3 regions of the Paraconexibacter sp. genome follow, and region 3 is predicted to be linked to each of the others. Evidence: riboswitches for the same ligand, from Rfam matches in the RefSeq annotation. Region 3 holds a riboswitch; each other region holds the start of a gene.
The links. A riboswitch is a leader RNA that binds a small molecule or an ion and turns the genes downstream of it on or off. The one in region 3 is predicted to bind cyclic di-GMP.
Positions count from the first base shown of each region.

Region 1: another riboswitch for cyclic di-GMP. It lies ahead of ACME2J_RS18970 (hypothetical protein); the one in region 3 lies ahead of ACME2J_RS03940 (hypothetical protein).
Region 2: another riboswitch for cyclic di-GMP. It lies ahead of ACME2J_RS14240 (type IV pilin protein); the one in region 3 lies ahead of ACME2J_RS03940 (hypothetical protein).

Region 1 covers NZ_JBLKKY010000073.1:13,344-16,606, forward strand. The annotation lists gene ACME2J_RS18965 (RNA polymerase sigma factor) at 1-446, opposite strand, end outside; gene ACME2J_RS18970 (hypothetical protein) at 528-1,481, opposite strand; cyclic di-GMP riboswitch class I at 1,498-1,572, opposite strand; gene dapD (2,3,4,5-tetrahydropyridine-2,6-dicarboxylate N-succinyltransferase) at 1,723-2,739, opposite strand; gene dapF (diaminopimelate epimerase) at 2,751-3,263, opposite strand, start outside.
Region 2 covers NZ_JBLKKY010000041.1:5,391-8,653, reverse strand. The annotation lists gene ACME2J_RS14250 (acyltransferase family protein) at 1-848, opposite strand, end outside; gene ACME2J_RS14245 (hypothetical protein) at 845-1,231, opposite strand; cyclic di-GMP riboswitch class I at 1,374-1,453, shown strand; gene ACME2J_RS14240 (type IV pilin protein) at 1,531-1,950, shown strand; gene ACME2J_RS14235 (prepilin-type N-terminal cleavage/methylation domain-containing protein) at 2,140-3,263, shown strand, end outside.
Region 3 covers NZ_JBLKKY010000007.1:9,426-12,688, reverse strand. The annotation lists gene ACME2J_RS03950 (DNA glycosylase AlkZ-like family protein) at 1-315, shown strand, start outside; gene ACME2J_RS03945 (hypothetical protein) at 326-778, shown strand; gene ACME2J_RS03940 (hypothetical protein) at 969-1,973, opposite strand; cyclic di-GMP riboswitch class I at 1,985-2,062, opposite strand; gene ACME2J_RS03935 (RNA polymerase sigma factor) at 2,149-3,263, opposite strand, start outside.

The DNA of each region.
Region 1 (3,263 bases), on a different contig from region 3:
AGGAGGAGCGCCGAGCGCTGCTGGTCGGGGAGCCGGCCGATGTCGTCGAAGAGCTGCGTGATCCGGCGCGAGACCTCGGGGTCGGCCTCGGGCGCGGCGAGCGCGACGTCGTCGATGTCGACGTCGGCGTCGCGGCGTGCCGTGATGATCCGCAGCGCCTCGTTGTGGGCGATGCGGAAGAGCCAGGCCCGGACGGAGATGACGCCCGTGCCGTCGCGCAGCGCGCGGAGCGCCGCGGCCATCGCCTCCTGAAGGGCGTCCTGCACGTCCTGGGGGTCGCGCAGCCGGGCGAGGAGATAGCGGGAGATCGCGGCGCCGTGCCGCTCGTAGAGGACGTCGAAGGCCGACTCGTCCCCTTCCCGGACGCGCTTGGCGAGCGCCTCGTCGGAGAGGCGCGTCGTCGCCGTCCAGGGGCGTCGTGTCAGGGGCTGGAGGAGAGTCGCCATGTCGTGCGTCGAGCCTCGCAGATCGGACCCCCGCGGTCGGTCACCGCGGGGGTCCGGAGAGGCTGGAGAGGAGGAGCCTCTCTACGGTCGGCCGACGACGCCCGCCGGAGGGCCGGCCTGGTCGTCGGTCGGAGCGCCGGTCACGCCGGTCGGAGGACCAGCGAAGTCGGGACGGTTCTCCGCGCCCTTGCTCCCAGGGCGGAACAGCTTGCTGTGACCCGACACGCACATGCCGAAGGCGTTGGACTCCTCGCCCGCCTCACCCTCGTTCGTGCGGTACTTGTCGTCGAAGGCCGCCGGGTCGGCCTCGCGCTCGGCCTTGCACACCTGCGCGCCACCACGACGACCCTGCGCGCGGTCCTTGCCGGCCTGCGCCTTCGCGCGCGCCTTCTCGAGGCCCTTGCGGGCCTGCTCGGGGACGATGTCCATCAGCTCGTCGAGCACCGAGACGTCGTTCGCCGAGCCCTCGCCGACCGCGTCGATCGCCTTCTCGACGTCGTCGACGGCCGAGGTCTCCACGTCGCCGGCGCGCATCGCGCGGTCGAGCGTCGTCGCGGGACGCGTCCCGATCTTCGTCACCTGCTCGATGGACTTCGCGAGGCCCTTCTGCGCCTGCGAGGGCAGCCGCTCGGCGAGCGCCGTGAGGCGCTCGAGCGCCTTCTCGCGCCCGGCCACGGCGTCCTCGACCTCGTCGGCGGCCTTCGCGTCGGCGCTGCCGTCGACGCGCGCGACGACCTTCGCCGCCGTCTCCGCGTTCTCCTGGAACTGCTTCGCGATCCGCCGCTCGTCGAGCGCGCGATCCTCACGATCTCCGCTGCGGTTGTGCCGGTGGGCACTCGCGGTCTCGCGGTCCGCCCGGCGGAGATGGGCGATCGCGGCGCTGTCGCGGCCGTCCTTCGCGTGCTCCGTCGCCTTCTCGATCGCCGCGTCTGCGCGGTCGAGGTGCCTGTCGACGCTCGCCGCCGATGCCGGCGAGGCGAACGCGAAGACGCCTGCGATCGCGAGTCCCGCTGTGAGCCTGCTCCTGCTCTTCATCTCGTACCCCTCCATGTAGGGCGGCCGGGCTGCCTGCGTGAGGCCCCTGGCTTTGCGACCCCGCCTCGCGACGGGTGTGCCGTTGTCCGTGTCGGGTGCTGAGAGGAGTTATCGGCGCGGTCCGTGACCACCTATACCCCGAAGCTGGCGCGTCGCCGCTCCCCCAGTCCGCCGAACCGGATTCCTGCGGCGCCATGGCACCGCAGGAATCCGGTTCGGCGCTGGCGGTTCGGGGCGGCGCTCAGTCGTTCTGGTGGAGCATCTCGTTGAGGCTCCCCCACGCGCCCTCGCGCGGGAGGACCTCGAGGGCGCCCGTCTCGCTGTTGCGCCGGAAGAGCAGGTTGGAGACGCCGCTGAGGTCCTTCGCCTTGACGACCTCGCCGTCGGGCGTGCTCACGCGCATGCCGCCGGTGACGTAGCAGCCGGCCTCGACGATGCACTCGTCGCCGAGCGAGATGCCCAGCCCGCTGTTCGCGCCGAGGAGGCAGCGCTCACCGATCGAGATGACGGTGGTCCCTCCGCCGGAGAGCGTGCCCATGATCGACGCCCCGCCGCCGACGTCGGAGCCGTCCCCGACGACCACGCCCGCGCTGATGCGCCCCTCGACCATCGACGCGCCGAGCGTCCCGGCGTTGAAGTTGACGAACCCCTCGTGCATGACGGTCGTGCCCTCGGCGAGGTGCGCGCCGAGCCGGACCCTGTCGGCATCGGCGATCCGCACCCCGGCGGGGATGACGTAGTCGGTCATCCGCGGGAACTTGTCGACGCTCGTCACCTGCAGGGCCCTCCCGGCCGCCCGGGCCCGCAGGCGCGCGGCCGGGACGTCCTCGACGGCGCACGGACCGTGTGAGGTCCATGCGACGTTCGCGAGGAGCCCGAACGCCCCGTCGAGGTTCGCGCCGTGCGGCGCGACGAGCCGGTGCGAGAGGAGATGGAGCCGCAGGTAGACGTCGTGAGCGTCCTGCGGAGGGGCCGAGACGTCCTCGACGACGGTGAGCACGGGGTCGACGCGGACGTCGCGGACCGCGTCGCGCCCGATCGCGCCGTTGAACGCCCCGCCCCCGAGGTCGGTCGCGACGGCCGGATGGACGACGTGGGTGCCCGCGCCTGGGTGCTTCGCCGCGGCGATCGCGTCCTGCGCGGCGCCGCCCAGGCCGAGCTGCGGCGCCGGATAGTACGTGTCGAGGACGCGCCCGTCCCGCTCGGCGATGGTCGCGAGGCCGACGGCCCACGCTCCGGTCTTCTGCTCGGTGCTCACGGCGCGGGAGGCTACAACCCGGCCAGCTCGGCGAGCGCCTCGGCGCTCAGCTCCCCCGCGTACACGCAGACCGCCCACCCGGCGAGGTCGACGTGGAGCGCCTCGCTCACCGTCACCCGCAGCTCGCCACCGTCGAGGCGGACGAGGACGTCCTCGTCGGCCCCCGACAGCACGTACGCCACGGCCGCGCCGCTCGCGCCGGTGCCCGACGACATCGTCTCGCCGACACCGCGCTCGAAGATCCGCGCCCGGATGACCCCCGACTCCACCTCGCTGAACCACGAGACGTTCGTCCGGTTCGGGAAGAGCTCGGCGTGCTCGATCGCCGGGCCGAGGGCGGACAGGTCGAGCGCCTCGAGCTCCGCGAGGTCGTCCACCCGGATCGCGCACTGCGGGTTGCCGATCTGGACGTGCTGGAAGCGCCACGTCCGGCCGCCCGAGACGACGTCCCCCGTCCCGTCCTCTCCGCCAGACGGGAAGTCCGCGGAGCGCAGCCGCGCCCGTCCCATGTCGACCGTGCACGT
Region 2 (3,263 bases), on a different contig from region 3:
GCCGCGCCCGTGTCGCGCCACTGCACGCGGTCCGCGCGCGCGCCCCAGTCGGCCGCCCACCAGGCGCCGAGGAGGACGGCGAGGATCCCGCCGGCGTAGAGCGACCACAGGATCGCGCGCGAGGACGTCCTCCAGCCGTACGCGACGACGGCCGCGAGCATCCCGAGCGCGAAGTAGGTCGCGAAGGCGGGGACCTGCTTGGAGAGCACGTAGGCGTTGAGATCGGGATCGGCGGCGAGCCACGCGTTGAAGGCGACGCCCCCGCCGAACATGACCCCGCAGGCGACGAGGAGCCCCGTCCGCCCGCGGTGCCAGAGCTTGCGCATCGCGATCCAGCCGAAGATCGGGAGGACCGCGTAGAACATGAGCTCCGTCGCGAGCGACCACATCGGCGGGTCGAGCTTGAGGACCGTGTCGGTCTGGAAGTTCTGCCCGAAGACGAAGTACGTCCAGAGATCCTCGCTCGGCGGCAGCCGGATCGCCGGGTCGTCGCCCCGGCGGCCCGACAGCAGCGCGATCGACCCGAAGAGCGCGAGGTAGTACGCGGGCGCGATGCGGGCGGCGCGCCGCAGCGCGTAGGGGCCGAGCCTCGGCGACGGGCGCTTCTCGATCGCCGCCTTCACCCACGGCGTGAAGAGGAGGAAGCCGCTGAGGACGAAGAAGCACGTCAGCCCGAGTCGCAGCTCGTGGATCGTGTCGTCGAAGAGCCCTTCCCGGCGGCTCGAGAACGGCTCGGTCCCTGCCTTGTAGAGCCACGCGTGGTAGGTGATGACGGCGATGCAGGCGAGGCCCCGCAGCCCGTCGAGGGCGTCGGCGCGCCGCTCCAGCGTGGACTCGACGTGCTTCACCGCGGGCGGACGACGAGCGTGCCGAGGCGCTCGTCCGAGAGACGGCGGGTGACGGGGAAGCGGCCGGCGCGCTCGAGCGGGACGAGGATCGGCGTCTCGAGCCCGGGCCCGATCGGCACGTCGACGCCGAGCTCTGCGATCTCCGCGCGGCCGGCCTCGTCGGTGCGGACCGTGAGCGCGAGGACGTCGCCGACCATGGCCTCGACCGGCTCCTCGGACGGCAGCGTCGCCTCGACCCGGTCGACGGTCGCGGGAGCGGGGCCGGCCGAGGGCGGGGCGGACGCCTCGTCGTCCCCGGAATCGGGGCTCGAGGCGAGCAGGCCGGCGACGGAGAGGACGAGCAGCACGAGGGCGAGGTAGAGGAGCAGGCGGCGCGCGACCACTCGCCGGATCGTCGCAGATCCCTGCCGGACCCCGTCCGTGGCGCCGTCCTCCCGCCGCACCGGCGGTGCGTAGGACGAACGTCCAAGTGCTCAAGGGCTTCTGGGGAGGCGCCGATGGGGGACGTGTCAGAAGCCAGAGCCAAGGTGCCAACGGCAAACCGTCCGTGAGGGCGGGACGCAAAGCCACGGGCCTCGCACACGTGAGGCAGCCGAGCTGCCACCGGGCCGGGAAGGACCCACGGGGGCGGAGAACCGCGGAGCTGGCGCAAACCACAGGTCCCAGATCCCAGGAGGATCACATGCTGCAGAAGTTCCGCAACGACGAGGGTGGCTTCACGCTCATCGAGCTGCTCGTCGTCATCCTGATCATCGGCATCCTCGCCGCGATCGCGCTCCCGACGTTCCTCGGTCAGCGCGACAAGGCGAAGGACTCCGCCGCGAAGTCCGACGCCCGCAACGCCGTGACCCAGCTCGAGTCGTGCCTCGTCGACGAGCGCCAGACGCCGACGAACTGCTCGTCCTCGCCGCAGGTCCTCCTCGGCAGCACGGTCACGGGCACCGGCGGCAGCGTCAACATCACGACCGCCGACAGCTACACCGTCACGGCGGCCTCGGAGACCGGCAACGCGTTCACGATCACGAAGACCGGCGCCGGCGTCTTCACCCGCTCGTGCACGACCGCCGGCAACGGCGGCTGCCCGACGAGCGGCTCCTGGTAGTCGGCTCACCGACATCAGTCGCTTCACGACGAGGCGGGCCCCCGGGCCCGCCTCGTCCGCGTTTCGGTGAGGGGGCGGTCCCGTGGCGGGACCGCCCCCTCACTCGTTCCACGATCGGTGGGGCACCCGTCCAGCCTCCGTCCAGCAACTGGGGAGGGGGCCATCGACCACTCGTCCAGATCCCGCCGGATGAGTCGTCGCCGGTCGAAAGAGGCCGACACAGGGTGCATGGAGCGTCCGGCGTCCCTCCGCTGCGAATCCGGTCTCACTCTCGTCGAGGTGATGATCGCGACCGTGATCCTCCTCGTCGGGATGCTCGGCACGGTCTCGATGCTCGACATGGCGAACGCCGTGACGACGACGACGAAGGCTCGCGAGCAGGCCGTCTCGCTGCAGCGCGAGATCGTCGAGGAGGTGCGCTCCGTGCCCTACGACGCGCTCGTCCCCGCCGCCGTCGTCTCGAAGGTCCAGGCGACGCCCGAGCTCGCCGACTCGACGCCGACGGGCGGAGGCTGGACGATCCGCCGCCGCGGCTACGACTACACGGTCGCCGTCGGGGTCTGCGACGTCGACGATGCGGCCGACGGCACCGGAGATCACGACGGCACGCTCTTCTGCGCGAGCGGCAACGGCCAGACGACCCCGGAGGAGTGCCGCGAGCTCCTCGGCGTCGACGGCAGCATCCAGGGCACGAACCTCGCGGCGACCGCCGGCCTCAGCGTCGGCGACTGCGGCATCGACCTCGACCTCGACGGCACCGTCGACAACCTCACCGAGGCGAGCGTGGGGATCTGCCTCCTCGTCTGCCCGCACGAGGGGACCGACACCGTGCCCTCCGACTACAAGCGCCTGGTCGTCCTCGTCCGCTGGGACAAGGGCGGCGGCACGCGGTACTCGCTCCAGGCGACCGCGATCGCGAACCCGGGTCTCGCCGCCGCGCCCGCCGTCGTCTCCGTCACCCCCGGCAACGCGTCGCCGATCTCCGGAGGCTCGAGCGTGAGCTTCACCGCGGCGACGAACGCCCCGGCGGAGAGCGCCGCCTGGTACGTCGACGGCACCGCCCAGGGTGCGGCGACCGGCGCCGACACGAGCTGGTCGTTCACCTGGCAGCTCGGCAGCGTGTCGAGCGGGTCGTCGCCGAACGAGGGCGAGGTCCTCGACGGCACGTACCTCGTCGGCGCGAAGGCCTTCGACCGCTTCGGCCAGTTCGGCTCGATCCGCCAGACCGCGATGACGATCAACCGCCGCGTCCCGTACCCCGTGAAGGACTTCGACGCCGGTCTCAACAACGGCGTCGTCGACTTCGAGTGGCG
Region 3 (3,263 bases):
TCGCCGTTCGACAACCTCCTCTGCGACCGCCGTCGCACGGAGGCGGTCTTCGGGTTCTCGCACCGACTCGAGATCTACGTCCCGGCGGACCGGCGCCGATGGGGGTACTACGTCCTCCCGGTCCTCGTCGGCGAGCGCCTCGTCGCCCGCGCCGACGCCGCGCTCGACCGCGGGACGGGCGTCCTCCGGGTCCACGGGCTCCACCGCGAGCCCGGGGCGGACGATCGCGAGGCGCGCGACGGGACCGACGCGGCGCTCGACCGCCTCTCGACGAACGTCGGAGCCGGCGGCGTGGAGATCGCGCGGATGGCGTAGCCTCGCTCCGATGTCCGTGCGCAGCTCCGCTCTCGTCGCCGCGACGCTCGTCGCCCTCGCCGGCTCGGGCGCCGTCGCCTCCGCCGGGGTCTCCGGCCCGGAGGACGACGCCCCGCCGCCGCCCCGCTCGGTGTGGCCCAAGGCGAACAAGGGCTTCGACGCCGGCACCCGGTTCACGTTCAAGGTCCGCACGACCGGCAACGACGCCCTCTTCGTCCGCGTCTCCAAGTCGAAGAAGAAGGCGAAGGACGGGCGGCTCAAGAACCCCGTCTACTTCCGCAAGATGGGTCGCCGCAAGGGCAGCCTCTTCACGAAGAAGGTCGAGCGCTACCGCGGGCTGCGCAGCCACTTCATCAACCGGCCGGGCACGTACTACTGGCAGGCCCACCGCATCGACTGCAGCGAGCAGGAGGACTGCTACGTCGAGGGTCCGGTGCGGAAGCTGCGGATCCTCGGGGACTGAGAGCCCCGTCCCCGGGCGCCGGCGCTGCGGCGCGGCGCCACACCTCCCCCGCACACGTCGCGGCGCACCGGCACGTGTGGAGAATCAGCGACGCGGAGCGTCGCTGGAACGCCACACGTCGTGACCCACGCACGCGGACGCCCCGCCCCGCGGTGCGCGCGGGACGGGGCGTCGGGCGAGGCGCGAGGTCCTAGCGGAGCCCGCCGATGATCGGCAGGTTCCCGAGGATCGAGTCGAGGAGGCCGCCGACGACGGGGATCCCGCCGAGGTCGGGGATGAGGCCCTCGAGGCCGCCGAGGAGGCCGCCGGGCGCGGCCGAGCCGGAGTCGCCGCCCGCGGCGTCGCCGCCGGGGAGCCCGGCGAGGATGCCGGAGACGCCGGGGATGGTCGCGAGGAGCTCGTTGACCATCGTCATGACGCCGTCGATCGTGGCGGTGATGGTCGCGCCCATCTGCTCGATCATCGGCGTGAGGCCGGCGAGGACCGTCGTCACCGTCGCGAGCGCCTGGGCGACGGGCTCCTGCGCGGCGACGGGGAGGGACGGGATGAGCGTGCCGAGCTGCGAGGTGACGTGGTCGAGCGCGGCGGTCGCCATCTCCATCGCCGTCGCGACGAGGTCGGTGATGCGCGTGGGGAGCGCGTCCATGTCGAGCGCCGCGAGGGCCTCGAGCGCCGCGGGGGCCTGCGCCGTGAGCGCGGCGAGCGCCTGGGCGGCGATCGCCTTCAGCTGCTCGTCCTCGATGCGGTCGACGAGCGACTGCAGGGAGGCGATGACGGAGTCGCGGCTCGCGAGCGTCGGGCGCAGACCCTGGGCGAGCCGGCGCTGGAGGGTGCCGTCGGCCTGCTCGATGAGCGCGGCGTAGTCGGCGACGTTCTGCGCCTGCAGCGCCCCGGCCGCGGCGAGCGCGCCGATCGCGCGCTCCTGGGCGGTGTGGGAGCGGGCGCGGGCGGCGTAGCGGCGCGCGGTGCGGGCGGCGTTGGCGCCGGTGCGGCGGGAGCGCTTGAGGCGCGAGACGGCCTTGCGGTCGCTGCCGCGGTCGACGAGACGCTCGAGGGAGCTCGTCGCCTCCATCGCCTTCTCGACGTGGCGGGCGACGTCCTTCGACGTCGGGGTCTTCGCGGCCTGGGCGCTCGCGGGGACGATCGCGACGGCGGCGAGCGCCGCTGCCGCGATCCTGGTCAGACGGTGGGACACGGAATGCTCCTTCGGGCGACTGGGCGGCCTCCGGGCGGAGGCCCCTGGTTGTGCGACCCCGCCTCGCGACGGGTGTGCCTTTTTCCGAGGCGGCGGATCATCCGTGCCTCAACCCTCGAGAGGGGGAACGTGGGGCGAATGTGAGCGCGCGACCTCGTATGTGGCGCGTCGGCGCTCATGGGACCTCGACGACGACCTCGCCCGCGGAGGTGCCCTCGGCGACGACGGAGCCGACGTCCGAGTCCTCGACGACGACGCTCGTCCCCGGCGTCGCCCGCGGCGTCGCGGGGGCGGGAGCGGGCGGGGCGGGGGCCGGCGCGGAGGCCGCGGGCTCCGTGCCCTCCGGGACGATCGCGCCCGCCTCGCCGGTCACCTCGACCTCGATGACGTCGGGCTCCGCCTCGGCGGCCGGGACGGTCACGGCCGTGCTCTCGCGGCGCTCGCGCGCTGCTTCGCGGCGTGCGGTCGCACGCTCGGCCGCGGCCTCCCGGCGACGGCGGTCGGCCGCGCGGCGCTGCGCTGCGCGCTCGGCGGCCTCGGCGTCCCGCAGGCGGGCCGCCGGGGTGGGCTCGTCGGCCGCGCGCTCGACCGCGGGGGCGGAGCCTGGCCCGGACGCCTCGGGTGTCGCTGCGGCCTCCCGCTCGGCGGGTCGCTGCGGCTGCTCGGCGACGGCGAGCGAGCCGGCGCCGATCGCGCCGATCGCGGCGCAGACGGCCGCGCACTTCGCGGCGACGCCGGCGCCCGCGATCCACGCGCCGATCGCGCCGAGGCCGCTCGCGCCGCCGACCGCGGCGACGCCGGCGGCCCCGGCCCCCGCGCCCGCGCTCGCGAGTGCGACGACCGGGCCGGCCGGGAAGAGGACGTGGAGGTCGCGTCGACGACGCCGGCGCAGGCTCCGGCGCGCCGTGCTCACGGCCTGGCGGGCCGCGGCGTCGGACGGCATCTCGAGCGCGCTCGCGATCTCGTCGTGCCGCAGGCCGCCGAGCTCGTGGAGGACGAGCGCGCAGCGCTGGCGCTCGGGGAGGGCGCGGAGGTCGTCGAGGAGCTCGGCGAGCCGCTCCCGCTCGACCGTGCGGTCGCTCGCCGCGGGGACGAGCTCCGCGATCGCCTCGTCGGAGAGGTCGGCTTCGGCGGCCGGGGGTCGCCGGCGCAGCACGGCGAGCGCCTCGCGGTGAGCGATCTTGTACAGCCAGGCGCGCAGCGCGGTCGGCTCGGCGCGTCCGTCGGCGATGGCCCGGAGGCCCGCGGCGAGCGCCGCCTGGGCGGCGTCCTCGGCGTCGGCGTGCTGGA